DNA from 2 places in the Priestia sp. D51 genome. Region 2 is predicted to be linked to the other one. Evidence: a T-box and tRNA genes for the amino acid it is inferred to sense, from the RefSeq annotation. Region 2 holds a T-box; the other holds one or more tRNA genes.

Region 1 (12,112 bases), on a different contig from region 2:
ATCGTTGAATCCTCACATTCTTCCGTAAGACGCTGCATTAAGTGTTTCTATCAACAAGATGCAAAAAGGACTTCGTAAAGAAGTCCTTTCATCTTTTTTTGAAACGTGCTTTCAGCATGTTCTTAATCCAATATAGTATTTTAATAATAACCCAGCCTATAAATGTACCTAGCGTATTCAAAAAGATATCATCAATATCAAATACTCGTTCCGTTAGCTTGTACTGTAAAATTTCAATCAGAAAACTGATTAAGAAACCCGTCGTAAAGACTTGAATAAAACCGTCAAACCACTTCATAAACAACGGAATAAACATTCCAAGCGGCGCAAACATCACGATATTTCCCAGTATATTTGTCAGAGTGAGCATTATATTACCGCTGTCCCACATCAGACGGATTGTACTAAATAAATCCAAGTTCATTGCTTTTCCGTAAACATGTTCGTTTTCCCGTATGAGCGTAGCGTAAATGACCACTGCCGTATACGCAATAAATAGAGTGAACATGACTTTTTTAACAATTGACCTGATGCTTACATTCACTTCAACATCACCTTCTTTGACTCCCAAAACCATTTATTATTATCTATATGTACCCGTCCACTGCTTTCATTCGTAGTGAATGCATTTATATGCTTTTTTATCCTATCACATCAATAAATAAATACAATTCCCTTTATACAATTTTATTAAACTTGATTCTTTATAAATAAAAACCCTCATTATTTTATGCTACTCATTTCATTAATTTCTACATATATAAATAATAAGAAGCAGCGAGTAACACTTCGCTGCTTCTTATTTAATCTGGATAATAAGGATTCAAATGGATTAATACTTCCTGAATATTATCATGCTTTTTCATAAGTGTAGCTTTGATTTCTCGTCCTAAATCATGACCTTCCTTAATTGTTTTAAAGTGGTCAATTGAAATACGTACATCCACTAATATGTAATGGCCATGTTCTCTTGCTCGAACGCGATCAATCCGCTTCACATCTTCAAATTCATAAATACTTTCTTCAAGTTCTTTCAGTAGCTCTTCATCAATATTGCCTTCCATTAAGATTTGAAAAGACTCTCCCATCATTTGTCTGGCAATGTTAAAAATTAAATAAGCAACAAAGATACTTGCTATTTTATCTCCGTATAACAGCAGTTGAACATCCATTTTATCACCAATAATGGATAATAAAACACCAATTGCCGCTGCAATAGAAGCAACAATATCTGCTTTATGATCAAATGCAATTGCCTCAATTGCCTTACTGTGGTGCTGCTTGGCTACGTTTAAAGAATAACGGTACAATAATACCTTTGCTATGTATGAAATAACAGCAATCCACATGGCTAAAATATTTGGAGATTCAACCGGATGGAATAAACCAACGACTCCTTCAAATACCACATAAAATGATACAAGCAATAAAATAATTCCTACAATTCCTGAGACAATTACTTCTGCTTTTCCATGCCCGTATGGATGATCATCATCTGCTGGCTTATTTGCTACTCGTATAACCAACAAGACAATAATAGAGGCAAATACGTCCGCTGCAGAGTGAATACCATCAGCAAATACGGCATCACTATTTCCAATCCATCCTACTATTACTTTTCCTAGCGTAAGGGCAATATTGCTCCATACGCTAATCCATGCTACTTTTTTCGCAATGGACTCCCTTATACTATTATTCATTTGCACACCTCGACTTACTTCTTGAAAAATCAGCTTTTTTATCTTATCACTGTTCATTCAAGTGGGTCTAGAGCAACCTATTTTCATTTAGCTATATATGTTTCAGCACCGCAAAATTACTGATAATCCACAACATATCTTTCTTATTTCTCTGCCAACTTCTTATGATCAGTTGCCATTGGAGGTTCTTCCATCCACCCTTGCTCAATCATAATTCGAATTCCATCTTTTCCGTACTTCCCTATACGCCCAATTAGCTGAGAAAATTCTACTGCTACATCCGAACGGAAGGCCATAGACAAACCAGCACCGCAGTTATCAATAGCGATCGTCACCGCTGTAGAAGTATGATACATCATCAGCTTATCTGAAAACGGTGAAATCGGTGAGTTGGTTACATATGCATCAAGCAGCCTCGGACTTGGTAAATCAGCTTCAGACAGTAACTCGGTGAAGTGCTTGATTTGCTTACTTGCAAGCTTGACTCCATCAAAAAAATAAGAGCGTAATTTTTGTGTGGTAGCTACTTGACTAAAGGCCAGCATCAGCGTTTTACCTAATACATTTGTATTAACAATTTCTTGAATGGCGGTAACCTCTAAAGAAGTTAAAGGATGCATTTGAGAGAAAAATGGTGATATAAATGTTTTTTCGTCCACAAAATTCACTTTTACAGGATAAGGAATAACCGGAGGTCTCATCAGCATGCTTTTTCTTAAAATAACGTGGTTAGAATTCTCTAAAAGAATGTCGCTTTCTTTTACACATCGAGATAGGTGGTCATAAATATCTTGCCTTCTCACTGCGCTTAGCGCTCTGGCATATTTCTTCATACCTCCAATGGCCATTTCGTTTACATAAATAGCCATAAAAATATCATCGAATAAAGCAGGAACTCCTTTGTTCACATCTTGTTCCCCAAACCCTACTGGAATTGGAATTTTTTCTGAACTGAATAATTCCGTCAATTCGTCTACATGAGTTTGTGAAAACTGATGTGCTTTTTTTAAAAGTTCCTTAATCTCTGGATCTTTTACAACAGATAGAAAATATCCAAGAACGCATACATACAGCGTATCGCCTAAATATTGCGCCCATAAGTAACCTAACTCGGCTGCATTCAACCGCTGATTTTGTTGATGTTTTTGCATTTCACTCTTTATATTTTCGTTCATTCACTTATTCTCCTTTTGGATAAGGTCGTACTTTTACTATCTCCAAAGAAGCGCTGAATAAACCGCATAAAAAAGACCTAGATAACAAGTCTAGGCCTTTTAGGTTATGCATATTTTTGGTCTTCGGTCTCTTTTCTAAAAAAGCTTTTCATCGCATGAAAAACGTCTGATTTTTGTTTTAAAATAAAGTGTCTAAAGCTTTCGTCTTGAATGTTTTTGTACGCAGACATTAAAGTGGAATGTCGATTGTACTGATTCACTTCCCCATACCCAAACATATTTGACACTTTCATTAATTCATTTACTAACTTTACACACCTTGCGTTATCTGAAGTTAAGTTATCACCATCTGAAAAATGAAACGGGTAAATATTATAACGGCTCGGATCATACTTTTGGTTAATTAATTCAAGCGCTTTTCGGTAAGCAGATGAGCAGATGGTTCCTCCACTTTCTCCTTTGGAGAAGAAGTCTTCTTCTGACACTACTTTTGCCTCTGTATGATGCGCAATAAATTCAATTTCCACCGTTTCGTATTTCGTACGTAAAAAGCGTGTCATCCAAAAGAAAAAGCTTCGTGCCATATATTTTTCCCATATGCCCATCGAACCGCTCGTATCCATCATAGCTAAAACGACTGCTTTCGATTCTGGCTTTATAACTTCATTCCACGTTTTAAATTTTAAATCCTCCGGATAAATAGGATGAAAAGCAGGCTTTCCTGTCATTGCGTTTCGCTTATAAGCGCTCATCATCGTTCGTTTTTTATCAATATTCCCCATCAAACCTGTACGTCGTATATCATTAAATTCAATGTGTTCCACAACAATTTGATCAGATTCTTTTCGCTGAAGATTAGGCAGTTCTAATTGAGCAAATAAAGCCTCTTGAAGTTCCATGAGGGACACTTCCGCTTCAAAGTAGTCTTCTCCAGCCTGGTCACCTGCTCCTTGACCTTTTCCTGCTCCTTTTTGACCATCTCCAGCAGATCCGTCACGTGCTACTACATCCCCAACTTTACTGTCTCCATCACCTTGACCCACATGTTTGTTTTTATCATAATTGTACCGAATTCGATATTCATCCAATGATTTGATCGGGATTTTAACAACTTCTCTTCCATTGGACATCACGATATTTTCTTCTGTAATTAAGTCCGGTAAATTATTTTTAATGGCTTCTTTAATTTTTTCTTGATGTCTTTTTTGATCATCGTGGCCTTTACGATGGAGGGACCAGTCTTCTTTTGAGACAGCAAAACTTTTATCTACTTCTTTTCCCACGCTATTCCCCTCCTTATTTAAAAAACACCTGCACGTTTTTACTCGGCATGCATAAGCTATACCGAAAGTTTCTGACAAATACCTTTAGTTCAAAGGTTGGTTACTCTTATCCTATGCGCAAGAATGGTATACTTGCTAACTAATTCTTTTACTGTTAACTATTCATTTTATAGTGTCTAGTGTCATGTATATGTTTATGACTTATCATATGATGGTTAAGTGCAATGCGTACTACACAATAGCCTAATTATGCAGAGTTTATTTTAAGAGATAAGAAAAACATGGCACAGATCGGAAGTGCCATGTTTTCTTGTTAGTACTGAGTTATCGATTTAACAAACTTCCTACATAGCGCAGCAGTTCATTAGCAGATACTGAATTGTATCCATGCTCATCAATCAATCGAGCCACTACTTCATTTACTTTCTTCAGCTGCTGCTCATCTGGTGTTTTAGTGGACGTTGTAATTTTCACTACGTCTTTTAAATCTGCAAACAGTTTTTTCTGAATCGCTTCACGTAAGCGTTCATGAGAATTATAGTCAAATCGTTTTCCTTTACGTGCATAAGCGGAAATACGAATTAAGATTTCTTCGCGGAATGCTTTTTTCGCATTTTCTGAAATACCAATTTGTTCTTCAATTGAACGCATTAATTTATCATCTGGATTTAACTCTTCTCCTGTTAGCGGATCACGAAGCTTATTTTTGTTGCAGTATGCTTCGACATTATCTAAATAATTATCCATTAATGTTTTAGCAGACTCTTCATAAGAATAAACGAACGCTTTTTGTACTTCTTTTTTAGCAATTTCATCATATTCTTTACGCGCCAGAGAAATATAATTCAGGTAACGCTCTCGGTCCTCAGCAGAAATAGACGCATGCTGTGCTAATCCTTCCTTCAATGAACGCAGTACATCTAATGCATTGATTGATTTAATATCTTTTCGAATGATGGTAGACGAAATGCGGTTAATGACATAACGTGGATCAATACCGCTCATTCCTTCATCCGTATATTCTTTTTGTAACTCTTCTACGTCTGCATCGTTATAGCCTTCTACAGATTGACCGTCGTATAAGCGCATTTTCTTTAACAAATCGATATCGCCTTTTTTAGGCTCTTTTAATCTTGTTAACGTAGTAAAAATAGACGCAATACGTAGCGTATGAGGGGCAATATGAACATCTGATACGTCACTTTCACGAATCATTTTGTCATAAATTTTTTCCTCATCACTCACTTTTAAGTTATATGGAACAGGCATTACAATAATTCGTGAATGCAAAGCTTCATTTTTCTTATTGGAAATAAACGAGCGATACTCTGTTTCATTTGTATGAGCTACAATTAATTCATCTGCACTAATTAAAGCAAATCTTCCTGCTTTAAAGTTTCCTTCTTGGGTTAAAGAGAGTAAATGCCATAAAAATTTCTCGTCACATTTTAACATCTCCTGGAACTCCATCATTCCCCGGTTTGCTTTATTAAGCTCTCCGTCAAAGCGGTAAGCGCGCGGATCTGACTCAGATCCATACTCTGCAATTGTTGAAAAGTCAATGCTTCCTGTTAGGTCAGCAATGTCTTGAGATTTCGGATCAGAAGGACTGAACGTTCCAATTCCAGTTCGTTTGTCCTCTGAGAAGAAAATGCGTTCGATGATGACGTCTTCAATTCTGCCGCCATACTCTTCCTCTAATCGCATTGTATTTAAAGGAGATAAGTTTCCTTCAATTCGGATACCATACTCTTCAAAGAAGTCTTTACGTAAATGATGTGGAATTAAATGCAGCGGATCTTCATGCATTGGGCATCCTTTAATAGCGTAAACAGCTCCTCGATCAGTAAGCGAATAAGCTTCAAGCCCTCTTTTTAACATGGTCACTAGCGTCGATTTACCACCACTTACTGGACCCATTAAAAGTAAAATACGTTTACGAACATCTAAACGCTTTGCAGCTGGGTGAAAATATTCTTCCACCAAGCGTTCTAGCGAATCTTCAAGTCCAAACATTTGTCCACTGAAAAATTTATAATGTCTTTTACCATTTACCTCTTCAATTCCTGCATCCTTTATCATGTTGTATACTCTAGAGTGTGCAGGCTGAGCAATTAAAGGCTCATCTTTAATCAGCTTTAGGTACTCTTCAAATGTCCCTTCCCACTTAAGACGATTCTCTTCTTCGCGGTATCTTTCAACTTTCTTTAATATATCCATTAAAGGACCTCCCCTACTAGTTATGGTGCTAGTGAACAAGATTAATACAATCTATGCAGCAAAATGTTTGAACATGCTTTTTAAATTGTAAAATTCAGAAATTTGTCCTTGCTAGGCATTCACAGTGAAGTATTTATTAGCTATAATAAAAGAGTAAGAAGGAACGGTTAAATTTTATTAGAGAACTTACGTCTCTAGAAGAGTTATTTTGTCATTATTATCATCATGAGATATGGGAAGTCGGTTTTAACTGCAGTAGCTGTATAATCCTTTTAATTAGATTGAGGAGGAAAATCAATGCGCTTACTTTTAGTATTAGGAGTAACAATTGCTTTTTTAGCATCCATCTTCAGAGCGGGATACAATGATAAACCGGGCGTTAAAAAATAACCACTACATATCATCGTCGACATAAATAAAAAAGCGAGGTTCAAATTTTATTGAACCTCGCTTTTATTTAAGATAAACCAGCGTAATTTTGTTGACGCAGCGCTTCATAGATTAAAATAGCTGCTGTATTAGATAAATTTAAAGAACGAACATTTTCTGTCATCGGTAAACGAAGACATCTTTCCATGTTCTCTTCAATAATGTGCTTTGGCAGACCCTTTGTTTCTCTCCCAAATACGAAGAAATGATCCTGCTCTAAGTCACTATAATCAAATGTTGTATGTGGCTGTTGACCAAATTTTGTGATGAAGTAAAAGCCTGCTTCAGGATACTTTTCAAATACTTCTTCTAATGAATCATGATACACCACATTTACAAATTCCCAGTAATCCAATCCAGCTCGCTTTAACATTTTATCATCTGTTGAAAAGCCTAACGGCCGAACTAAATGCAGCGTCGTATTTGTTGCTGCACATGTTCGCGCAATATTTCCTGTATTTGCTGGAATTTCTGGTTGAAATAACACTACGTGTACTCCCACAAATTTTCACCTCTGCTAACAAATCTATTCATCATTATACCACTAACTTGCTAAAACGAAAGACTTACCGATCAACGATATGGAAAAAATCATACTTAATCTTTGGCGTGTAAGCCGTTGAATCTTCATAAGCCCAATATCTCATTCGACTATTATACGTGTTCGCATTCACAAGAGGCATACCATGACCGTCTTTTGCTACAACAATCGTCGTATGATTCCATCTTCCATCTCCTTCAAAATCGTAGCAGATAACGTCTCCCGGGACAAGTTCGCTTGCTGAAGATTTCCTCACAGCCCGAAGTCCTGATTTGGAGTTACTTAAATAGCTGTGCATGGAATGAGCAACGGCCCAGCTATAGCTCCAGGCGTTCCCTCTCATCCACCATCCGTTTGCTTTTTTAGGATACCCCCGCATCGGCGCCTTTCCTGCATGCAAACACTGTGAGATATAGTTGGTGCAGTTTACCTCAAACTGCTTATAACTTTCATTAGGTTTATCCCAATGCTTTTCTGCATACTGAACAGCTGCAAGACGATCATAATAAGAGGCTCTTTCTTCGTCTTCCTCTACTTCTTCTACATCCATTTCAACCTCATCTTCAGAAAAATCCTTTACCAGTAGCTCATCTTGAATAAGTGTATCTTTATAAAAAAGAGCTAAACGATCTTCAATTTCTTCTTCTATATAGAAAAAATCGTTTTGTTTTAAAAATGCCTGAATGTGCACCTTATATAATACTCTTGTTTCTTCCTGATCCGTATGAGCAGATTGAATAGAACCTTTCATATTACATTTTAAAACATCAACTTCTCTTTTTTTTACAAGAGACCGCTTTAGCTCACACTGCTGTTCAATGAAAGGCTTAAAGTCTTCATGAAGCTCACCTTTTACATAGCTGTCCGCACGCGCTTTAATTAAAGTATATAATACATTCCTTTTTGTTAGCATAATGTCACCACTTTTCTAAGCGTTTATTATACGCTATGACTCATTAGCTAACTTTATCAATAAAAATACGGTTTAGATCTCTTGAAGCATCTCTATACCTTTTGACATTTCTTCAATTACTTCTTGGTCCTTTTCTTTTTCTCTTAAGTTCATAAGTGTATCTAATGCTTCTTTATCACCAATTTTGCCTAACGCCCATGCCGCCGTTCCTCTAATGACAGGGCGAACGTCATTTTTAATTAACTCAATTAAATCTGGAACAGCGGTTTGATCTTTAAAATGGGCAAGTGCAATAATGGCATTACGCTGAATTGGCTTTTTCCCTCTCCATGACCCTGAAACATGTCCAAATTTCTCTTTGAACTCACGATTACTCATCGTTAAAAGCGGTTTTAATTTAGGCTTCGCAAGTTCTGGGTCAGGCTCCATCTCAGGGTGAAAATGAAAGTCTTTGCCTTTATTTTCAGGACATACAGTTTGACATGTATCACAGCCATATAAACGATTGCCTAATTTACTTCGAAATTCTTCAGCTAAAAATCCTTTTGTTTGGGTTAAAAAGGCAATACATCGCTGCGAATTCAGCTGACCGCCTGTTACAAGCGCACCGGTAGGGCACACATCTACGCACTTATTACAAGTACCACAGCCGTCTTCTATCGGTTTATCAGGAGGAAACGGGATATCTGTAATCATTTCCCCTAAATACACGTAGGAACCGAATTCAGGTGTGATAATGGCACAGTTCTTACCGCTCCAGCCAATACCAGCTCTTTCTGCTACAGCTCGGTCCGACAGCTCGCCTGTATCTACCATCGATTGAAGGATAGCTGCAGGTACTTTTTCTTTTATGAAAGCTTCAAGCTTTTGAAGCCTATCACGTAAAACCGTATGATAATCTTGTCCCCAAGAAGCACGGCAAAAGATCCCTCGGCGATCTTCCTTTGTGCTCTTTGGTGCATCCTTTAATTTAGAAGGATACGCAAGTGCAATTGAAATAATGGATCTAGCTTTTGGAACAACTAATGTGGGATCTACTCTTTTTTCAATATCAGGTTCCTCAAAGCCTGAAGCATAACCTAACTCTTGCTGTGCTAACAATCGATTCTTTAACTCATCAAACATAGAAGCACTCGCAAATCCAATCTTATCGATTCCAATCTCTTTGCTGTATGAAATAATTTCTTCCTTCAACTGATACGCATTCATAGTGAGTAATAGCCTCCTTTCTAAGAAATTCTATATATTCATGCATTGAACTGTTTTCTCACTCAATGAAATGATAGGATGGTATCTATAAACGAACAAATACTAATTATAATAGAAAGGATCAAAAAAATGAACTTTACATTATCACCCGCTATTAAACAGCTTTGCCCTTCTTTTAAAATGGGAATCATTCAGTATAAAAATATTGAAGTTGGCGATTCTCCTCAAATGCTAAAAGGACGTCTGCGCCTTTTTCAAGAATCCATTTATTTTGACCTTGAGTCAAAAAAAGTAACAGAATTTGAAGGTGTTAGCGAGTGGAGAAAGCTTTTCAAAACGTTTGGAACGGACCCAAGTAAATACCGTCCTTCTATAGAAGCTTTAATTCGACGGATAGGAAAACAAACGTATCTTCCTTCTATCAATTCTGCTGTGGACATTAATAACTTTTTTTCATTGCAATATGAAGTACCAATTGGAATTTATGATTCTTCTAATATAGAGGGCCACGTTGAATTTACTATCGGTAAAAAAGAAGAGTCTTACGAAGCTCTAAATGAACGTAACATTTCTTTAGAAAATAAAATCATTTCAAAAGATGCCCTAGGAGCTTTCGGAAGCCCTTATGTCGATTCTAACCGAGCGTACGTAACTGAAAAGACAACACAAGCTGTACAGTTCATCTATTTAAAACCTTCACTTTCAGAAGAACAGGCTTATAAACTAACTAAATCCTTAAGTGACATGTTCATTCAAATTCACGGCGGCGAAGCAACCTATCAAGTCATTAACTGGTGTACGTAAATATAGCGTCTATCTTTTCAAGATAGACGCTATATTTACGCTAAAAATAAAAAACGCAACATCTCAGCTTTGAAAGCGAGACACTGCGTTGTGATAACAATATGTATGGAGCGGGTGATGAGAATCGAACTCACGACATCAGCTTGGAAGGCTGAGGTTTTACCACTAAACTACACCCGCAAATATTATCAAAATTTGTCGACCAATAAGTAAAAATAAAAACAGGAATCATCCTGTCAAGTAAAGCTAAAGTACCGATGGTCGGGGTCGAACCGACACTCCCGAAGGAACACGATTTTGAGTCGTGCGCGTCTGCCAATTCCGCCACATCGGCAAAATAAAAAAGGCAAGTTAAAATTATAAATGGTGCCGAGGGCCGGACTTGAACCGGCACGGTAGTCACCTACCGCAGGATTTTAAGTCCTGTGTGTCTGCCAATTCCACCACCCCGGCAGCTTGTAAATAAATGGAGGCGGCAACCGGATTTGAACCGGTGATAAAGGTTTTGCAGACCTCTGCCTTACCACTTGGCTATGCCGCCATTTACTCAAGACTAAATAACTTTATTAAAATTAAATTGGAGCGGAAGACGAGGTTCGAACTCGCGACCCCCACCTTGGCAAGGTGGTGTTCTACCACTGAACTACTTCCGCAAATATGGCTGGGCTAGCTGGATTCGAACCAACGCATGACGGAATCAAAATCCGTTGCCTTACCGCTTGGCGATAGCCCAATATTGGAATATGCATATCGTTTATAAATGGGGCGACTGATGGGAATCGAACCCACGAATGCCGGAACCACAATCCGGTGCGTTAACCACTTCGCCACAATCGCCACGTATATATGCAATATTAATTTTATAATTGGCAGGGGCAGTAGGAATCGAACCCACACTGACGGTTTTGGAGACCGTAGTTCTACCTTTAAACTATGCCCCTGTAAATGGTGGAGGGGGGCAGATTCGAACTGCCGAACCCGAAGGAGCGGATTTACAGTCCGCCGCGTTTAGCCACTTCGCTACCCCTCCACAATAACTGTGGTGCCGGCAAGAGGACTTGAACCCCCAACCTACTGATTACAAGTCAGTTGCTCTACCAGTTGAGCTACACCGGCATTTTAAAAACAAATGTTTTTAAAATGGTGGCTCGGGACGGAATCGAACCGCCGACACAAGGATTTTCAGTCCTTTGCTCTACCAACTGAGCTACCGAGCCTTATTAAATTTAAAATGGCGGTCCCGACGGGAATCGAACCCGCGATCTCCTGCGTGACAGGCAGGCATGTTAACCGCTACACCACGGGACCACTTGGTTGCGGGGACAGGATTTGAACCTGCGACCTTCGGGTTATGAGCCCGACGAGCTACCGAACTGCTCCACCCCGCGATGATAATATATGGTGGAGGATGACGGGATCGAACCGCCGACCCCCTGCTTGTAAGGCAGGTGCTCTCCCAGCTGAGCTAATCCTCCACTATTATGTAGATAAAAATAAATGGTGACCCGTACGGGATTCGAACCCGTGTTACCGCCGTGAAAGGGCGGTGTCTTAACCGCTTGACCAACGGGCCACTGTGCTAATTAAATAAAAATGGCGGAGAGCAAGGGATTTGAACCCTTGAGACAGCGTTAACCGCCTACACGATTTCCAATCGTGCTCCTTCGGCCACTCGGACAGCTCTCCAAATGGCTCCACAGGTAGGACTCGAACCTACGACCGATCGGTTAACAGCCGATAGCTCTACCACTGAGCTACTGTGGAATAATAACAGCCTGGCAACGTCCTACTCTCACAGGGACAAAGTCCCAACTACCATTGGCGCTAAAGAGCTTAAC
Region 2 (20,074 bases):
GTTTTACAGAAGTAGCAATTCTTTTAAAAAGATGGTGTATCGTGTAACTCTCTGCTGCTAGAGCGATGGTACATGAAAACAAAATGAGCATATCGCTAGAATGTGTCTGTTTTTGTTTTGCATAAAATAAAAACACAAACAAGGAGGAGTCATCATGGCTCGTTATACAGGTCCAAGTTGGAAAATCTCTCGTCGCTTAGGTCTTTCTCTAAGTGGTACAGGTAAAGAATTAGAAAAACGCCCTTACGCTCCAGGTCCACACGGCCCAGGTCAACGTAAGAAAATTTCTGAGTACGGTTTACAATTACAAGAAAAGCAAAAATTACGCCACATGTATGGTGTAACTGAGCGTCAATTCCGTAACTTATTCGTTGCTGCTGGTAAATTAACTGGTAAGCACGGTGAGAACTTCATGATTCTTTTAGAAGCTCGTCTTGATAACTTAGTATACCGTATGGGTCTTGCACGCACTCGTCGTCAAGCTCGTCAATTAGTTAACCACGGTCACGTTTTAGTTGACGGTAAACGCGTTGACATCCCATCTTACCGTGTACAACCTGGTCAAGTGATCGGTGTTCGCGAAAAATCTCGCAACCTTTCAATCGTGAAAGAAGCGCTTGAAGTTAACAACTTCGTACCAGACTACTTAACAGTAGACGCTGAGAAATTAGAAGGTACATTCACTCGCTTACCTGAGCGTTCTGAATTATCTGCTGAAATCAACGAAGCACTAATCGTAGAGTTCTACTCTCGTTAATAGTAAAAAGCCGTTCCCTATGGAGCGGCTTTTTTACTGTCTTTATACAAAAAAAGGCCTTTCGGCCTTTTTTTATGCGTATTGAATAAGCGTATATTTTTTCTTGCCTCGACGAATTACTGTAAATTGACCTTCAATACGGTCTTCTGCTCCTACTGTTTTTTGCAAATCTTGCTCACGCTCACCGTTTAAGTAAATCGCACCGTTTGAAATATCTTCACGCGCTTGACGTTTAGAAGGAGAGATTTTACTTTCTACAAGTAAATCGATTAAACCAATATCTTCACCTGTATGCGTGTAAGAAGGAACATCCTTGAATCCTTGCTTAATTTCTTCTGCTGTTAACTCTGAAATACTTCCGTTAAATAAAGCTTGCGAAATACGAATGGCTTGCTCAAGAGCTTCTTCACCGTGTACAAGCGTAGTCATCGCCGCTGCTAGTGCTTTTTGTGCTTCGCGTTTTTCAGGCGCTTCTTTTGCAGATGCTGCTAATTCATTAATTTCTTCATGTGATAAGAATGTAAAGTATTTTAAATATTTTATAACATCACGATCATCTGTATTAATCCAGAACTGGTAGAATTCATACGGACTTGTTTTTTCAGCGTCTAACCAAATTGCTCCGCCTTCTGTTTTACCGAACTTCGTGCCGTCTGCTTTTGTTACAAGCGGAACTGTTAATCCAAATGCTTTTGCATCTTCTTCTGATTTACGAATTAATTCTAAGCCAGCTGTAATATTTCCCCATTGGTCGCTGCCGCCAATTTGAAGCTTACAGTTATACGTTTGGTATAAGTTCAAGAAATCATATGATTGTAAAATCATGTAGCTGAATTCCGTAAATGAGATGCCTGATTCGATACGAGATTGAACAGAATCCTTTGCCATCATGTAGTTAATACCAAAGTTTTTACCGATATCTCGTAGGAATGTAATAACATCTAACGTGCCAATCCAGTCATAGTTATTCGCAATAACCGCTGCATTTTCACCTTCTTCAAAATCTAAGAAGCGTGAAAGCTGACCTTTAATACGCTCACTAAACATAGCAACCGTTTCTTTTTCATTTAACGTACGCTCTGCTTTTTTACCGCTTGGATCTCCAATAAGACCCGTACCTCCACCAACTAATGCAATCGGTTGGTGTCCAGCTTGTTGAAAGCGACGCAAAATTAAAACAGGAAGCATGTGGCCGATGTGAAGGCTGTCGGCTGTTGGATCGAATCCACAGTACAAACGAACAGACTCTTTACTCAAAAGTTCATTTAAACCTTTTTCATCCGTTTGTTGATTAATGAGCCCTCGAAACTCAAGATCTTGTAAAATATCCATGTTATATTCTCTCCTTTATCTAATTGCTCGTTACAATTTGTTGAACAACATAAAAAACGCCCCTTCTTAAAAAAGAAGGGACGAAAATATCGCGGTACCACCCTATTTGGAAATAAATTATTTCCCACTTAAATGATGTAACGGTCTACCCGTCTTTTGCTACTGTAAGTTCACAAAAGATGCTCAAGGACGTATTTCATATTTGTCTATGTACTGATTTTCAGCAACCATCAGCTCTCTTAAACAGGGAGACAAGTATTACTTCTTCCTATCACTGCAGTTTATTTTATTTAAAAGTTTACACCCCACAATTATGAATGATTTCATTTTAAAATTCAAGTCCAAAAAAAAGTTCAAACAGCTGGCTGTTTGAACTTTATAAAAATCACTTATTTTCCATACAAAGATTGAAACGTTTACTCCTTAGTCTTCCATCGTCGACAAATCGCCCGTTGGCAAATCTAATTCCCACGCTTTTAAAACGCGACGCATAATTTTACCGCTTCGTGTTTTAGGTAGCTTATCTTTAAACTCGATTTCACGTGGAGCTGCATGAGCAGCTAACCCTTTTTTCACAAATTGACGAATATCTTCAATCAGTTCATCTGAAGATTCATACCCATCTCTAAGTGCGATAAACGCTTTAATAATTTCCCCACGCACAGGATCAGGCTTACCAATGACACCCGCTTCTGCTACAGCAGGGTGTTCAACAAGCTTACTTTCTACTTCAAATGGACCAACTCGTTCTCCTGCGGTCATAATAACGTCATCAATTCGGCCTTGGAACCAAAAATAACCGTCTTCATCCATATACGCGGAATCACCTGATACGTACCAGTCGCCTGGCATAAAGTATGACTCATACTTTTCCTTGTTGTTCCAAATTGCATGCATCATAGATGGCCAGCCTTTTTTAATTGCTAAGTTACCCATTCGATAAGGTGGAAGCTCTTGTCCTTGATCGTCAACGATTGCTGCTTGTACACCCGGAATAGGTTTTCCCATAGATCCTGGTTTAATTTTCATAGACGGGTAATTACAAATCGTCTGACCTCCAGTTTCAGTCATCCACCACGTGTCATGAATACGTTTTTGGAAAACCTTCATTCCCCAGCGTACCACTTCAGGATTTAATGGTTCTCCCACGCTTAATACATGTCTGAGGCTGCTTAAATCATAGCGTTTAACTAAGTCATCTCCAGCACCCATTAGCATACGAAATGCTGTAGGCGCACTGTACCAAACCGTTACGCCAAAATCTTCAAGTGCTTGATACCATGCATCTGGACTAAAGCGTCCTCCTACAATCACATTTGTTGCTCCAGCAAGCCAAGGACCAAAAATTCCGTAGGAAGTTCCCGTTACCCAACCCGGATCTGCTGTACACCAATACACATCGTCATCTTTTAAGTCGAGCACCCACTTAGCAGTTTGATAATGCTGAAGCATTGCATTATGAACGTGAAGCACCCCTTTTGGTTTTCCAGTTGAACCTGATGTATAATGAAGCAGCATACCATCTGTTCTATCTACCCACTCAATCTCCACCTCTTTATTCGCCGCTTCTAATCGCTTCAGAAAATCTAGTTGAATGCCTTCTTCTGCTACATTTTCCCCTACAAGGAGAATGTGTTTTAAAGCTGGCAAATCCTTCACCGGAACGCGGCTCAGCAGTTCAGGCGTTGTAATTAACACTTTTGCATCACTGTCTTGCAAACGATCTTTTACTGCACCTTCCATGAATGCTTCAAACAAAGGCCCAACAATAGCGCCAAGCTTCACCGCGCCTAACAATGCAAAATAAAGTTCCGGAGAGCGAGGCATAAAGATAAACACACGATCTCCCTTCTCTACGTCTGCTTGTTTTAGCACGTTTGCGGCTTTGTTTGACCATTCTTTCATTTCTTTGAATGTATATTTTTCATTGCGCTGCGCATCTCGATAATAAAGCGCAACTTTATTTTTACGCGTAGAGTTTGCGTGCTTATCAATTGCTTCATAAGCTGCATTTAATTTACCTGTTTCATGCCATGAAAATTCCTTCTCCACTTGTGACCAGTCAAAGGTTTGATACGTTTTATCGTAGTCCTGTAAGTTGTATACCCCTTCAATTACAGGAAGCGCTTCCACCTTCATCACAAACTCCCCCTTATGTATAAAATTTACAAACCTATTATATAACAAAAATAGACTTTTCACAATTTTATAAAAATTATTTGTCGGAATTGGGATAATAGTCTCCCTTGTTATATGACAACCTTTGTTATATAAGTGTCGAATTAACAAGAATCTCTTTTAATTTCCTATTCTATGTTTTTGAAAAAACTCCTTTTCTTTTATTTAATTTTTTGAAAACGCTTTAATGTAGAGTTTTTTTTGTATTATAATACAGATAAGACTGCTTGAAGGTGGTGATTCATGTGAAACATTCCCAAACATACAATATGAAAGAACTAAAAACAGCGGTTGGAGCAATTGTTATTGAAGGACCTGTCTCCTCACAAACCTTGCAACAACTTGATTTTCATGAGCAACTAACGGCCTTTCGTCCACCTGAACAGCAAAAAGAAGCATTGATCGAGATTGCCAACTTGCCTGAAGGTAGAATCATTATTGCTCGTCATCATCATACAATCATTGGTTATGTCACCTTTTTATATCCCGATCCTCTAGAACGATGGTCGGAAGGAAATATGGAGAATTTAATCGAATTAGGAGCTATAGAGGTAGCTGCCCCGTTTCGCAGCTACTCTGTTGGCAAAAACTTGCTTATCGTATCTATGATGGATGATGCAATGGAAGATTATATTGTCATTACGACAGAATACTACTGGCATTGGGATTTAAAAGGAACAGGGCTAAATGTGTGGGATTACCGCAAGATTATGGAGAAAATGATGAATAAAGGCGGACTGACGTGGTTTGCCACAGATGATCCGGAGATTAGCTCCCACCCTGCTAATTGTTTGATGGTAAGAATCGGGAGCAGAGTCCCTCAAGAAAGCATACAAGAATTTGATAGCCTGCGCTTTCGAAATCGCTTTATGTATTGAGCTGACCTTTAAGAAAAGGAGCTGTGTCTGATGATTGTTGAAGAGATGATGAAAACCGATCTCGTTACCTTAACCCCCGACCATACGATTGCTGAAGCTATGAAACTTTTAGATACACATAAGATTAGACATATTCCTATCGTTAATGACCTCCATCACGTAGTTGGCATCATTTCTGATCGAGACGTAAGAGATGCAAGTCCATCTATTTTAGATAATACTTATACATCTGCTCTTCTATCCGAACCCGTGCGGATGATTATGAAAACAGAAGTCATTACAGCTCACCCTCTTGATTTTGTTGAAGAAATTGCAAGCATTTTTTATGAACACCAAATCGGTTGTATTCCCGTCACAAAAAACAAGCGGTTAGTAGGAGTTGTTACCGAAAGAGATCTACTACATACGTTTATTCAGCTTACCGGCACTAATAAGCCAGGTTCACAAATTGAAATAAAAGTAGAAAATAAGGCTGGCGTGCTTGCTGAAGTTACATCCCTCTTTGGTTCAAAGAGAACAAACATCTTAAGCGTACTTGTCTACCCTGATGTAGATGAACGATATAAAATCCTTGTGCTTCGCATTCAAGCTATTAATCCATTGATTAGTATAAATACATTAAAAGAAAACGGCTATGAGGTGCTATGGCCTAAATTACCGGAGATGACGTAATGACTAGTAATGCTGTATTTATTTATTCAGATGATATTCTTTCGTACAAATTCAGCAACAATCATCCGTTTAACCAGCTTCGTGTTCAACTAACATATGAACTGTTACGGGAATTTGGCGCTTTAGGCAATCAAGATATTGTATTACCGCGGATGGCATCTGATGAAGAACTTCAGCTTGTCCATGATACTAGCTATATTCAAGCGGTAAAATTAGCAGGAAGCGGCGAGCTTTCTGTTGAAAAAGCAGCAGATTTTGGTCTTGGAACAGAAGATACACCTATGTTTCCCAACATGCATGAAGCCAGTGCGTTTTTAGTTGGGGGTACACTTACGGCTGTAGATTATGTAATGACTGGAAAAGCTAAGCATGCTCTAAATTTAGGAGGAGGATTGCACCACGGCTTTCGAGGAAAAGCTTCCGGCTTCTGTATTTATAACGATAGCGCGGTAGCCATCAAATATATGCAGCAAAAGTACAACGCGCGCGTCCTCTATGTCGATACAGATGCTCACCATGGTGACGGCGTGCAATGGACATTTTATGACGATCCTTCCGTTTGTACTCTTTCCATTCATGAAACGGGACGCTACTTGTTTCCAGGCACGGGAAACGTTAACGAACGCGGGCACAGTGAAGGCTATGGTTATTCATTTAATGTGCCTGTTGATGCTTATACGGAAGATGAGTCTTGGCTCGACGTTTATAAGACCTCTTTAAAAGAAGTAGCTGCTTTTTTTAAACCAGATGTTATCTTGACACAAAATGGAGCCGATTCTCATTATTACGATCCGCTCACTCATTTATGCGGCACCACGAAAATATACCGTGAGATTCCTAAAATTGCTCATGAAATTGCCCATGAATACTGTCAGGGAAGATGGATTGCGGTTGGCGGAGGAGGTTATGATATTTGGCGGGTTGTTCCTCGGGCTTGGTCATTCATTTGGCTTGAAATGATTGAACGAAAGGCAGAAGGCATGCTTCCTCTATCATGGCTTGAAAAATGGACAAAAGTATCGCCTCACCCCATTTGCACGCAGTGGGATGATGAACCTAATATCTATCAGCCAATTCCAAGAAAACCAGAAATAACAGAAAAAAACGCTCAAACTCTTGAGCGCGCTCTTTATCCTATTCGTTCTCATACATCTCATTCTTAAAAAAAGGCTATACAAACGTATGGCCTTTTTCACTGTGCTTCGGGATCTGAAATAATAATTTCGACGCGTCTATTTTTTTGTAAATTGTCATTAGACGTGTTCGGAACAAGCGGCTTTGTATCTCCGTATCCAAGTGCTTCAAAGCGGTTAGCAGAAAGAGAAAAGTGGTTCGTTAAATAACGTATGACGCCGCTGGCACGCGCTGCCGATAGTTCCCAATTAGATGGATAACGATAGGTGTGAATAGGTCGATTATCGGTATGACCTTCTACTTTAATATCATTTGGAATAGTACTGAATAACCTTCCTAATTCATCCAGGAAAGGGGTACCTTTCTTCAAAATGTCTGCCTGTCCTGTTTCAAACAGCACCTGTTCTTGTAAAATAAGCACAACTCCGCGTTCATCTCGCTTAGCAGTAATAACATTCTGAAGCTTATTTTCCTTCAGGTAATTTTGCACTTTCGCTAAAATGTTATCCAGCTTTTGAGACTGCTGGCTCTTTTCTACAGAAGCTAATGAGCCACCGCTTGTAAGCGAATTGACAACGGTCTGAAACTTTTGATTATCAACGCTAGACATTGAAAATAGTAAAATAAAAAAAACTAATATTAACGTCACCAAATCAGCAAATGTTACCATCCATTTTGGCGACTGTGCCGAATACCTTTTTCTTCTACGCTTCACGAACGTGTTCTCTCTTTTCTTCCAGCTTTCGTTTTTCAACAGGGGCAAATACTTTTAGCTTTGCTTGCACAAAGCGAGAATTTTGCCCCGCCTGCAAGCCGATGACACCTTCAATAATCACTTCTTTAACAAAAAGCTCATGCTCCGTTTTACCAGCTAATTTAGCTGCGATTGGCTGAAAAAACAAGTTTGAAAGCAGCGCCCCGTAGAAAGTCGTTAAAAGAGCAATTGCCATGTTAGGCCCAAGCGATGAAGGGGTATTAAGGCTTTTAAGCATTAGCACTAGCCCAACGAGCGTCCCAATCATTCCCCAAGCGGGGGCATAATCGCCTGCTTTTTCAAACATACTTCGACCTCTCGTATGTCTTTCTTCTACTGCAGCTATTTCAGCTTCAAGCAACTCTCGAATCATTTCTGGTTCTACTCCATCAATGGCTAGCAAAATACCTTTTTTCACAAATGAATCATCGATTTGTTCAAGCTCTGCTTCTAGCGATAGAAGCCCTTCTCGACGCGCTTTTTCCGATAAATGTACAAATGTTCCTACAATTTCTTCTACGTTTATTTCTTTCGATTGAAACGCTTGTTTCCCTACTCTTCCCATATTTTTTAATTGTTTTAACGGAAAGCTCACGCACAGCGTACCAAAAACGCCTCCCAGTACAATTAAAATCGATGGCACATCAATAAAAGCTAAAAAACCGCTCATTCCTCCACTTGAAATAACCCCAAACACAACCATAGAGATACCAATTAGTATCCCTATAGGTGTGAGCATATCAATTTTTTTCATATTCTATCTCCCCGTGTCTGAACTTTGGATTCGTTCTTATTCATTCACAGGTATTATTTTGTTGATTGTCTGAACTCGATGCGGTGAGGAAGCTGTACAATGCTGCTGTCTACCGTTTCTTTGTTCATGTATTTCGTTAAGAGACGCATCGCTACTGCACCAATATCATACATTGGCTGTACAACAGATGTTAACTGAGGACGAACCATTGTTGAAAGTCTTGTGTTATCAAAACCGATAACTTCTAGATCGTTTGGTACATTCAACCCGCGATCTTGTGCCCCGTGAATAACGCCTAATGCCATTTCATCCGTTCCAACGAAAATAGCAGTTGGCTTTTCATCTTCTTCTAATAGTTTTTCAACTGCTTCAATACCTGAATCGTACGTGTAGTCTCCTTCTACAATATAAGAATCGCGTACAGGCAATCCGCTTTCAGTAAGAGCACGCTTGTACCCTTTTACTTTTTTCGCATGATTAATCGGTTCTTCTAGCGTACCTGAAACGAATGCAATATTTTTATGACCGCTGTCAATTAGTGATTGCACTGCATCAAAAGCTGCTTGTTCATAATCAATAGTTACAGATGGGATTTGGTTAGTTGATTCGATTGATGCTGCAAGTACAACTGGAACCGGTGATTTTTTTAACTCTTCTACGTGTTCTTCCGTTACATTCCCACTCATGAAGATGATTCCGTCTACTTGTTTACCAAGCATGTTATTTAAAAGATGAAGTTCTTTATCTTGATTTTGGTCGGAGTTACTTAAGATGATATTATACTTGTACATTGTTGCAATATCTTCGATTCCACGCGCTAACTCTGCATAGAAAATATTTGAAATATCAGGAATGATAACTCCTACTGTCGTTGTTTTTTTACTGGCTAATCCACGCGCTACTGCGTTCGGACGATAGCCTAGTCTTTCAATTGTTTCTAATACTTTTTTTCTAGTTGATGGTTTTACATTTGGATTTCCGTTTACCACACGAGAAACCGTTGCCATCGACACGCTTGCTTCCCTTGCTACATCATAAATTGTTACGTTCACAACAAACACTCCTTATCGAAAAACATTTCGTTTATTTTATCCTTATTTCATTTCTTGTATTTACGTATATAAATCCATCTTCCTTTATAGAATGGCTATTTCTAGCTCCTTCACTCTTACATACAGCTTAGATACCCTGTATGCATCTAAATCATTCCTGTTATGCCCTTATTATTACGTGTGCAAAGACAATTTTACCAGTTTATATGTAACAATGTAAAAGACGGTGTATAGTAAGTAAATAAAAAAAGTGAATCGCGAATTTATATCATATGCACTCACAGAATGATAGCGAATATCTGTAACTACTATACGATACTATGTGCTTCACCGCAACGTATTTACCGCCTTTTTCCGACAAGTTTCACGAGAATTTCATAAATTCTTGTTTTTTGGATTTGCACTTATTCTTTCCTATTTTGACAAAAGTTATCGATTGTTTTCAAAATACGTGATAATTTCGCTTATCTTTATTATAACGAAAGGCAAACAAGCTTGAAACCATTAAGTGCCTCAAACTTGTCATAAAAGTATACGAATTTTTCTTTTTTACGTTTTTTTATAAATTTAAGTTACATATAGGTTTTAGCTGCTTCATAAATTCTGTAAATTGCGGAATATCCATTTGCTGAGCTGAGTCAGAAAGTGCTACCGCCGGATCTGGATGAACTTCTGCCATAATTCCATCCGCACCAATGGCAAGAGCCGCTTTAGCCGTTGGAACAAGCAAATCTCGTCTTCCTGTTGAATGCGTGACGTCGACTAAAACAGGTAAATGAGTTTCTTGTTTTAAAATGGGAACGGCTGAAATATCCAGCGTATTTCGCGTTGCTCGCTCATACGTACGAATTCCTCGTTCACACAAAATCAGCTGATCATTTCCTTTTGATACAATGTATTCAGCAGCATTAATAAACTCATCAATCGTAGCGGCTAAGCCCCGCTTTAATAAGACAGGCTTCTTCACCGCACCCGCTTCTTTTAACAGCTCAAAATTTTGCATATTACGAGCACCAATTTGAATCACATCTACGTATTCTACAGCTGTTTCAATATCAGCGGGGTCGACAATTTCACTAATAACGGCTAAATCATATTCGTCAGCTACTCTTTTTAAAATTTGCAGTCCTTCTAAGCCAAGGCCTTGAAAATCATAAGGAGATGTTCTTGGCTTGTAGGCTCCGCCTCTAAGCATCCCCACACCCTGCTGCTTTACGGCTTTTGCTACGGCTGCTACTTGCTCATAGCTTTCAACGGAACAAGGTCCTGCTACAAAACGCTGAAGTCCGTCACCAATTGTTTCTCCTTTTACCGTAACGATTGTATTTTCCGGCTTCTTTTTACGGGATACAAGAAGTGCTTTACGATGATCATCTTCTTGAAGCTCTAAATGAGCTTTGAAAATCTCTTTGAAAATATGTTGAAGCGTAGATGTTTGAAACGGTCCTTCATTCTTGCTTAAAATCGCATCAAGCATTGCTCGTTCACGAACAGGGTCAAACCGTTTGGTTGACTGCATTCCTTTTAATTTTCCTATTTCTTGAACAAGCTCGCCTCGCTCATTAATAAGCTTTAACAGTTTCATATTTACTTCGTCAATTTGAGATCGCAAATGCTGAAGATCTGAATTCGTCATGTACGTCCACCCTTTCACTGATTTTAAAAAATCCGTTTAGCAGGGTTACTACACAAGATGATAGGTGATGGAGGATATATGTAAGGGGCTTCTCTGCTTTTATGTGCTAAACTACATCTATTGTACGAAAAAGTGGATGAAACCGCAATCAGCTTACAAAAAAAACCGAACGATTAATCGTTCGGATCTTCCTTCACCTAAACTGCTTTTGTACCAGCCTCTTTCAATTAATGAGCTACATTTTTCGCTAATTCTTCTTCGTTAATGTTCCAGTGAGAAGCGTGCCACTTCACTTTTCCATCTTCAAACAGAAGCGCTTGAGGTGATTCATGCTTCACTTCATACGTTTCAGCAATATAGTTGGATACGTCTCGTGAATCTTGCACATGAAGATAATAAGAAGGAATGTCTTCATGACTAGAAGCAAACGCTGAAAATGCCTCATGACCAGCTGCACTAATTGGACACGTCGTGCTGTGCTTTAAAAATAAAAAGCGATGGTTTTCCTTAATAACTTGTTCGAACTCTTCAACTGTTGAAATCTTTTTCATTTTTTTCACCCTTTCTGTACTTACTCTTAAGTTTACATGGTTTGACCGTTTCCATACAAAAAGAGTGCTCAGCTTTATGTATAATGCTAATGAATTTATTTATAAGGTGAAGTTATTTTCAGCATAGAAAGAAAAGAACTTGTTAAATTAAAATCCCTCTGATGAAACTAACATTTACTTGCCGTTACCCAACCTAAATTACATACAAAAAAAGCGTTCACCCTATAGGGTAAACGCTTTTGATTCTTTATTATGGTCGTGGCACTGTGCTTTCCACTTCATCTAATGCTTTTTGAGCTTCTGTTAGCTTCTGTTGAACGTCTTCGTTGCTTTGAGACTCCACTTCATCAGCAAGCACTTCTAAGCTCGTTGGAGGTAATGCTTCGTGTTCAGGATCTACTTTACGGAAGTTTTTTACTTTGTCCACTACTTGTGAAGATTGCTCAGATAATGTTTGTGATAAACCAGCCGTTTTTTCTTTAGCCGTTTGAGCAAACCCTTGTCCTTTTTCAACAGCGCTGTTTTTCGCTTGCTCTGTTTTTAAACGAACGTAAGCTGCCTGCTCATTTAAATCCGAACGGAACTCTTTACCTGATTTTGGAGCAAGTAATAATGCCGTTGCAGCTCCTACAACTCCTCCAATCACTGTTCCTACTAAAAAGCCTTTATTTGAAGTGTTGTTTGGTTTATTTGGTTTGTTTGACATATGCGTCTCCTCCTTTAAAGTTCATCCTTATGAAAATGAGCGTGAGCGTTGAACCGCTTTTTCTTTTACTTCAACAGGTACAGGCTCCGCGTCAATTTTTTTCTGTTTTCTTAATTTTATACGTTCCCATACGTCTAATGCAACATTGCTCCATTGAACGACTTGAGCAACAGTTTCTTTATTTTCTTCTACTTTCTCTGAAACGCTTGATGATACGCTTTTAATCGACTTATTTAGGTCTTGGATTGAGTCACCTACGCCTTTAACAGAATCCACGACTGTGTTCAGCGCTTCGGATTTACGCTGAATATCTTCAGCTAACAGATTAGTCTTATGTAAAAGTGCAGTTGTTTCAGCTGTGATTCCTGTCATTTGCTTTTCTACACCGTCTAAAGTACCTGCCACTGAATTTAATGTGTGCTGAACGGATTTCAATGTTTTTGACACGGAAACCACCAGGTAAAAAATCGCAATGGCAACAATAGCAGCGCTTAAATAAAGAATAATAACCATCTGTGCAAGGCACCTCCTATTTTTATCTCTCTTGTTATAACTACTTTCCCAATTTTATAAACAATTAAACCTTCTATTCCCTATAGACTCTTTAACTTTACCATATTCTCTCTGCATTTATTCATAAAAAGGGAAGATTGCTACATTATTTCGCGATATATGAGTTATTTCCCTTCCTAAAGAAAAAAAGGATTTTAAAGCATAAAAACAAACAAAATAAGCTCAGTGGGGTACAATAGAAAGTGAATCATCAATCATTGTTATTTTAAGGAGGCACTATTTATGAAAGACCCTAGAATTGCAACATTAGCTAAAAATTTAATTAATTATTCTGTTCGCCTTCAAAAAGGAGAAAAAGTATTAATCGAAAACTTTGGACTTCAGCGCGAGCTTGTGACAGCACTTGTAGATGAAGCGTACAAGGCTGGTGGCTACCCGTTTGTACTGCTAAAAGATCATTCGGTAGACCGAGCTCTTTTAAACGGTGCACAAGAAGAGCAGTACAATATGATGGCAGACTTCGAAGCAAATGTGATGAAAGAAATGGATGCTTATATTGGCTTACGTTCTGGTTCAAACATTTTTGAACAATCAGATGTTCCGGCAGATAAAATGAAAATCCAAGGGAATACGATCGGTAAAAAAGTACATAGAGAAATTCGCGTTCCAAAAACAAAATGGGTCGTTCTTCGCTACCCAAACGATTCAATGGCGCAGCTTGCTAAAATGAGTACAGAAGCATTTGAAGATTTTTATTTCGATGTATGCAACTTAGACTATGGCAAAATGAGCAAAGCGATGGATGCTTTAGTTGAGCTCATGAACCGTACGGACAAAGTGCGTTTAACGGGTGAGAATACAGACTTAACGTTCTCTATTAAAGATATTCCTGCAGTGAAGTGTGCCGGAGAAATGAATATTCCGGACGGTGAAGTATACACGGCTCCTGTACGTGATTCTGTAAACGGAACAATTTCTTACAACACTCCTTCTAACTATCAAGGCTTTACGTTTGAGAATGTATCCTTAACATTTAAAAACGGTAAGATTGTTGAAGCAACCGCTAATGATACAGAACGCATCAACGGCATTTTTGATACAGATGAAGGCGCACGTTTTGTTGGCGAATTTGCGATTGGCGTAAATCCGTATATTCAACATCCAATGCAAGACATTTTATTTGATGAAAAAATTGACGGAAGCTTCCACTTCACTCCTGGCGAGTGCTACGAAGATGCGTATAATGGAAACAAGTCAAATATTCACTGGGATATGGTGATGATTCAGCGCCCAGAATACGGTGGCGGTGAGATTTATTTCGATGACGTGTTGATTCGTAAAGACGGGCTATTTGTCATTGAAGAATTAAAAGCGTTAAATCCTGAAAATTTGAAATGAGTTTTGAAATAAAAAAAGGCACTCAGGAGAGTGCCTTTTTTTATGATACGGTCTGCTGATATAGTTTTTCAAACTTTTGAATGTCTCCAGCACCCATAAATACTAATACAGCTTCATTATGGTCTTTTAACGATTCAATTGTTTCTTCATTAATTAATTCAGCTCCGCTGATTTTGCTTCGTAGATCTTCAATTGATAATTTACCTTGATGCTCACGGGCTGATCCAAAAATGTCACATAGATATACTTTATCAGCGTGCTGTAAGCTTGCTGCAAAGTCCTCTAAGAACGTTTGTGTACGCGTAAACGTATGCGGTTGGAAAACAGCCACAACTTCACGGTTTGGATACTTTTGACGAGCAGCTGAAATCGTTGCATTAATTTCCGTTGGATGGTGTGCATAATCATCGATTAGCACTTGTTTGCCAACGTTCTTTTCGCTGAAACGACGCTTTACACCTTGATATGTTTTAAAACGCTCTTGCAGCACAGCAACGTCAATTTCTTCATAATGACAAAGTGCAATAACGGAAAGTGCATTTAAGATGTTATGGTCGCCATACCCTGGAATCTCAAATGATGCGTGGAATGTATTTCGAACGAACACGTCAAATGTTGTGCCTGTTGTGCTTTTTACGATATTACGTGCTTGGAAATCATTTTCTTCGCCTAATCCGTAATAAAGAACAGGTACCTTCGCTTGAATTTGCTGAAGATGTTCATCGTCACCACAGGCAATAATTCCTTTTTTGACTTGAAGTGCCATCTCTTGGAACGCGCTAAATACATCATCGATATTGGCAAAATAATCAGGGTGATCAAAATCAATATTCGTCATAATTGCATAGTCTGGCGTATAAGATAAGAAGTGGCGGCGATACTCACATGCCTCAAACGCAAAATACTTGCTGTCTTTTACACCTTTACCCGTACCGTCTCCAATTAAATATGAAGTAGGTTCAGCTCCTTGAATCACATGCGCTAACATACCCGTTGTGGATGTTTTTCCGTGTGCTCCTGTTACGGCTACACTCGTATACTGTTTCATAAAGTCACCTAAGAAACGGTGATAGCGTACAAGCTTGACTCCTTCTTTTGAAGCTGCTTCTGCAATTTCTTCATGCGTATCAGGAAAAGCATTTCCTGCAATTACAGTCATGCCGTCTTTAATATTATTTTTATCAAATGGTAAAACAGGAATTCCCTGCTGTTCTAGTGCTTTTTGCGTAAAAATTTCTTTTTCAATATCCGATCCTTGAACTTGAAAGCCCATATCGTTTAGGATTTGCGCAAGCGCACTCATTCCTGTTCCTTTAATACCTACAAAATGGTAAACTGTCATATAAAGAACCTCCAACATTCGTCTATCTGTAAGACAGTATATGACGGTTATCTAGAATTGCTCTTACAAACGTATATAAATGTCGTTTGATTGCTGATTTCACGATAACATTCGTACATTATATCACTTCTTATAACATAACTCCATGACTCCATTTCTACTCTCTTCCATTGCGAAACGGCCTTTTATTTTGGCTTCATCACATAGTATATAGCCTGCTGTTTTAAAAACGATCGCCATGTCATTGCATTTTTTTTGTCATTATATTGGGTTACTAACTGTTCAATGCGTTGTTTATGTCCTAAAAAGAAAGAGTCAATTAACACGTCATATCCGATTGATTTTATTTTTCGAATCCAAATTACTTGTTGTTCCTCTAAATTTGCAAATCTTCCTCTTACATCTTTGATGATAACCTGCTCATTTGTCAATGGGGTATATCCTTTTAAGAAAAACGAATTAGGTACTTTAGACACAATAATTGGCTCTAGTACACTCGTCAAAAAAAAGGCTCCTTGAATTAAAAACGACTCTGTTTTCTGCTTCGCCTGATCAGCTAAAAACAGCTGCAGCAGGGTTTTCCCCTGAATGGTTACATATTCAAATGCAAACCACTGAAAAAATAATTGTTCATGGGAATCAGATAGAGCCGCCTCATGAGGCAAGTTTACTAACTCTTTAAATAGATGTGAAGCCCGCACTTTTTCTCGTATATTCGTATAGCGGTTCACAAAAAAGAAATATTGATTGTAAAAGTCGCAAATAGCATTATCAGACTGAAGCTGCTTTTGTTCACGAATTTCATTAAAGTTAATCAGTTCATGATTTTCTTCTGTCATTACTCTTCACTCGTACTCTAATTATTTTGGTTTGTCCTCTTTAAACGCCTTCAGCTCATATGTTTCAGCTGGTGAGAAATGATAGCAAACTATCACATGCTAAAAAAGCAAAACACACATTATCCTTACATATAGTAAATCATTTTACTAGTTCTGACAAACCTTTTCCTTTTTTTCCTGATGGATTTCTTCCAAAATCCCTACTCAAATTCTGTATAAACGAACTTAAAGGAGGAAAAAAAGAGGCGGCGGATACAGTGACAGAGCGTTAGCTCACATAAAGCTGTATCCTGCTGATTTTGCATAGCCTCTTTTTTTAACCTACATGCAGAAAAACAGCTTAAAATGTAGAAGTGGCTGTTTGACTTTCCATTTCCTGAAGCTCGTTTTCGGTAATGAGTACATCTCTCGGCTTGCTTCCTCTTGCTTCTGAAATAATTCCTTGCTGCTCCATCATATCAATTAGGCGCGCTGCGCGATTGTACCCCATTCTGAAGCGTCTTTGCAGACTGGAAGTAGATGCACCGCCTTGGTCTAGCACAAACTCGCATGCTTCATAGAAAAGCTCATCTTCTTCATTTGAAGCAAAGCTTTGCTGCTTTTTCAACAAATCTTCTTGATCAAATAAGTATGTTGGCTTCATTTGCTTTTTGACATGATCTACAACGCGATCAATTTCTTCATCTGAAACAAAGTTCCCTTGAATTCGAACGCTTTTAGAAGATCCGTTTTCAAGAAGCAGCATATCACCTTTACCTAATAGCTTCTCTGCTCCTCCTGTGTCGATAATTGTACGTGAATCAACTTGCGAAGAAACAGAAAATGCGATACGCGTTGGCACATTTGCTTTAATTAAGCCTGTAATAACATCTACGGAAGGACGCTGCGTTGCAAGCAATAAGTGAATGCCACACGCTCTTGCCTTTTGTGCAATACGGCAAATAGCTTCCTCTACTTCCCCTGGAGATACCATCATCAAGTCGGCAAGTTCATCAATAATAATAACTAGATACGGCAGCTCCCCGCTTTTTTCATTATGTTCTTTTACACGTTCGTTGTATTTTGTAATATCACGTACGCCCGCATGTGCAAACAGTTCGTAACGGCGCTCCATTTCCTCTACTGCCCACTTTAAAGCTGTAGTAGCTGCTTTCGCATCCGTGATAACCGGGCTGACTAAATGCGGAATGCCGTTGTAAGGAGCTAGCTCAACCATTTTAGGGTCAATTAACATAAGCTTGACTTCGTGTGGCGCAGCTTTATAAAGCAAGCTGACGATAATGGTATTAATACACACACTTTTACCAGACCCCGTCGCTCCAGCAATTAAACCGTGAGGCATTTTGTTCAAGTCAGTCACAACCGGCGTTCCTGAAATATCTAACCCTAACGCCACCGTTAAAGGAGAGTTATCTTTTCTAAAAGAAGGATGCCTCAAAATTTCGCGAATTAACACCGGCTTACTTTGACGATTTGGCACTTCAATTCCAATCGTATTTTTCCCTGGAATTGGCGCTTCAATTCGAATATCACGCGCGGCTAGGCTCAGTTTAATATCATCTGTTAAATTCGTAATTTTGTTCACTTTCACACCGGGTTCAGGATGTACTTCAAATCTGGTTACGGTAGGACCTTGCGTGACGTTTACGACCTTAGCTCGAACGTTAAAGTTTTTTAATGTCATATCCAAAAGCTCACGCTGCTCATCCGCCCATTGATTATCTTCTTCAATAGCAGCTGGAGGAATGTTAAGCAAGTTCATTCCAGGAAATGTATAAGGAGAAGAAGCTTTTACATTTACAGGTTCTTCAGATTTTAATGAAGCCTGCGGAACCGCTTCTTCGGTTTTTTCACCGTGAACTTCTTCTTGCCTACTTACTTCCGTTTTTTTTTGCAGAGCTTCTGCCTTCGGCGTTTGGTATGAACCTTGGGACGGCTGACTTTTTTCTCGAGCGCTGTTATCCATCTTTGTGCGGTCTTTTTTCAGCATCATCACGTTAAAAGGCACTAATCGCTTACCGCGAGCTCGTTCAGCATTCCCTGGCTGTTCTGCAGGTACAAGAGGTTCTACAGCTGACTCTTGCTGTACTTGTCCTTGTAACTCTTGACTTTCTTGCATCCTGCTCTCTTCCTCTTTTATCACTGAATTTTCAAGCTCTCGGTGCACAACAGCGGATACCGCTTCTGGTTGCCATTCATCAGCTGCGGGTTGCGATGGATGTAAACTTTCAGAATTCAGCTTATGTTCTGCTTCAACATGAACACTGTTTGTTGGCTCTTCTAGAATGACGTGACTTTCTTTTTCAGCGGCTGGAACTTCTTCTCTCTTTCTAGGCTTTAGTGCTTCTACTTCTTCTGCTTGTAAAAACGCTGGGCTTTCTTCCATCAACGTTTCTGCTTCTGCCTCTTCAGCTTCATTTCCGATCTCTTGTTGGAAAGAAACGGATGATTCAAACGGAGGCGTTTCCTTTGAAATTGGAGCCTCTTCAGCTACTGCTGTTTCTTCCGCCAAATCCCAGTCGGTAGCTTTCTCTTTTGCCACTAACGGTTCGACCGCATGTGATTCTTCAAAAGTTGGAACCTCTTCCTGTTCTTTTACGGCTACTGAAGAACTTGGCTTTTCTTCAGGAAATGATATCTTCTCTTTTTGATTTTCCTCATATTGCTTCCACTGAGCAAAACGCTGAGAAGACAGTTGCATCATTTCTTCCGTTTCTTGAATCTGTGCTTCTTCCGCTATAGGCTTAGAAACTGGTTTTCTTAACGGCTCTACAACAGACGTATTCATCGCTCGTCGGTAAATTTCATCTTCAAACGCTGCTTTTGATAACTGTGTACTCGGAAGCTCATATTCTACTACTTCCTCACTTCCGTTTTGTACAACATTAGAAGGCCGCTTATTAAACCCATAAACAGGTGAAGGGATTTCAGTCGGACGGAACGGACGTTTTCTTACTTGCGGAATCGCTTCTTTCTTTTCAGATACCGCTTTTAACGGCTGAGATACTGACTTAGGCTGCGTTAGCGCCGACTTGCGAACAGGCTCTTGATAAAACGGAGCCGGTGCCTTTTTTGCTACAGGCCTTGGTTCATTTTTAGGAGCTGCTGCCTTTTTTGCTTCTCCCGTATCATCAATTAAAGGGAAACGAAACGTTCCTTTTGGGTATTGATAAGCTACTTTTGTATGAACATCTTGCTGCTCTTCACTGTAATTCCGCTTTTGCGTTCTGGCCGAGTGTGGAACAGAAGGTTTTGGCGCTGCTTTCATCACTGGCTTTTGATGAACTGACTGCATTTGTTTAGGCTTAGTAGCCTTCTTTTTAGGAATTGTTTTTTCTCTATTTAAAGGGTATTCTTCCGTTGTATTTCCATGTTCGTCTACAACGATTTCTTTCACTTCGTATCCTAGTAAATAATCCATTACTTTTCGTACAAAACCCATTTTTATCACTCTTTCTATCAGACTATCTTACTTCGTTTAGCCTCTTATATCGCAGTGCTGCGACATCTACAAAAAGCTATCCATGCATCCTTTATTTACCTTTGGCCTCAAAGTATTCTCTGAGATGGATATATAT

The links. A T-box is a leader RNA that pairs with one kind of tRNA and senses whether it is charged. The one in region 2 lies ahead of tyrS (tyrosine--tRNA ligase), so its partner is inferred to be a tRNA-Tyr.
Region 1: it encodes a tRNA-Tyr, which carries the amino acid that the T-box ahead of tyrS (tyrosine--tRNA ligase) is inferred to sense. The anticodon was not compared.

Annotation. Positions count from the first base shown of each region.
Region 1 covers NZ_JBLTIR010000019.1:24,842-36,953, forward strand. The annotation lists gene ACNHOZ_RS27945 (VanZ family protein) at 89-544, opposite strand; gene ACNHOZ_RS27950 (cation diffusion facilitator family transporter) at 804-1,700, opposite strand; gene ACNHOZ_RS27955 (DUF3231 family protein) at 1,844-2,875, opposite strand; gene yhbH (sporulation protein YhbH) at 2,980-4,158, opposite strand; gene ACNHOZ_RS27965 (PrkA family serine protein kinase) at 4,483-6,378, opposite strand; gene trmL (tRNA (uridine(34)/cytosine(34)/5-carboxymethylaminomethyluridine(34)-2'-O)-methyltransferase TrmL) at 6,836-7,309, opposite strand; gene ACNHOZ_RS27975 (amidase domain-containing protein) at 7,374-8,261, opposite strand; gene queG (tRNA epoxyqueuosine(34) reductase QueG) at 8,334-9,470, opposite strand; gene ACNHOZ_RS27985 (B3/B4 domain-containing protein) at 9,600-10,274, shown strand; tRNA gene ACNHOZ_RS27990 (tRNA-Gly) at 10,381-10,454, opposite strand; tRNA gene ACNHOZ_RS27995 (tRNA-Leu) at 10,527-10,608, opposite strand; tRNA gene ACNHOZ_RS28000 (tRNA-Leu) at 10,639-10,727, opposite strand; tRNA gene ACNHOZ_RS28005 (tRNA-Cys) at 10,742-10,815, opposite strand; tRNA gene ACNHOZ_RS28010 (tRNA-Gly) at 10,853-10,927, opposite strand; tRNA gene ACNHOZ_RS28015 (tRNA-Gln) at 10,933-11,007, opposite strand; tRNA gene ACNHOZ_RS28020 (tRNA-His) at 11,036-11,111, opposite strand; tRNA gene ACNHOZ_RS28025 (tRNA-Trp) at 11,142-11,215, opposite strand; tRNA gene ACNHOZ_RS28030 (tRNA-Tyr) at 11,221-11,304, opposite strand; tRNA gene ACNHOZ_RS28035 (tRNA-Thr) at 11,315-11,390, opposite strand; tRNA gene ACNHOZ_RS28040 (tRNA-Phe) at 11,416-11,491, opposite strand; tRNA gene ACNHOZ_RS28045 (tRNA-Asp) at 11,507-11,582, opposite strand; tRNA gene ACNHOZ_RS28050 (tRNA-Met) at 11,586-11,662, opposite strand; tRNA gene ACNHOZ_RS28055 (tRNA-Val) at 11,674-11,749, opposite strand; tRNA gene ACNHOZ_RS28060 (tRNA-Glu) at 11,773-11,847, opposite strand; tRNA gene ACNHOZ_RS28065 (tRNA-Ser) at 11,869-11,960, opposite strand; tRNA gene ACNHOZ_RS28070 (tRNA-Asn) at 11,964-12,038, opposite strand; rRNA gene rrf (5S ribosomal RNA) at 12,048-12,112, opposite strand, start outside.
Region 2 covers NZ_JBLTIR010000001.1:74,306-94,379, reverse strand. The annotation lists gene rpsD (30S ribosomal protein S4) at 155-757, shown strand; gene tyrS (tyrosine--tRNA ligase) at 830-2,089, opposite strand; T-box leader at 2,163-2,373, opposite strand; gene acsA (acetate--CoA ligase) at 2,513-4,228, opposite strand; gene ACNHOZ_RS00545 (hypothetical protein) at 4,513-5,145, shown strand; gene ACNHOZ_RS00540 (acetoin utilization AcuB family protein) at 5,176-5,817, shown strand; gene ACNHOZ_RS00535 (acetoin utilization protein AcuC) at 5,817-6,980, shown strand; gene motS (flagellar motor protein MotS) at 7,010-7,666, opposite strand; gene motP (flagellar motor protein MotP) at 7,656-8,459, opposite strand; gene ccpA (catabolite control protein A) at 8,513-9,511, opposite strand; gene ACNHOZ_RS00515 (bifunctional 3-deoxy-7-phosphoheptulonate synthase/chorismate mutase) at 10,071-11,147, opposite strand; gene ytxJ (bacillithiol system redox-active protein YtxJ) at 11,375-11,698, opposite strand; gene ACNHOZ_RS00505 (YtxH domain-containing protein) at 11,949-12,404, opposite strand; gene ACNHOZ_RS00500 (DUF948 domain-containing protein) at 12,432-12,917, opposite strand; gene ACNHOZ_RS00495 (aminopeptidase) at 13,200-14,315, shown strand; gene murC (UDP-N-acetylmuramate--L-alanine ligase) at 14,356-15,657, opposite strand; gene ACNHOZ_RS00485 (hypothetical protein) at 15,843-16,496, opposite strand; gene ACNHOZ_RS00480 (DNA translocase FtsK) at 16,837-19,938, opposite strand.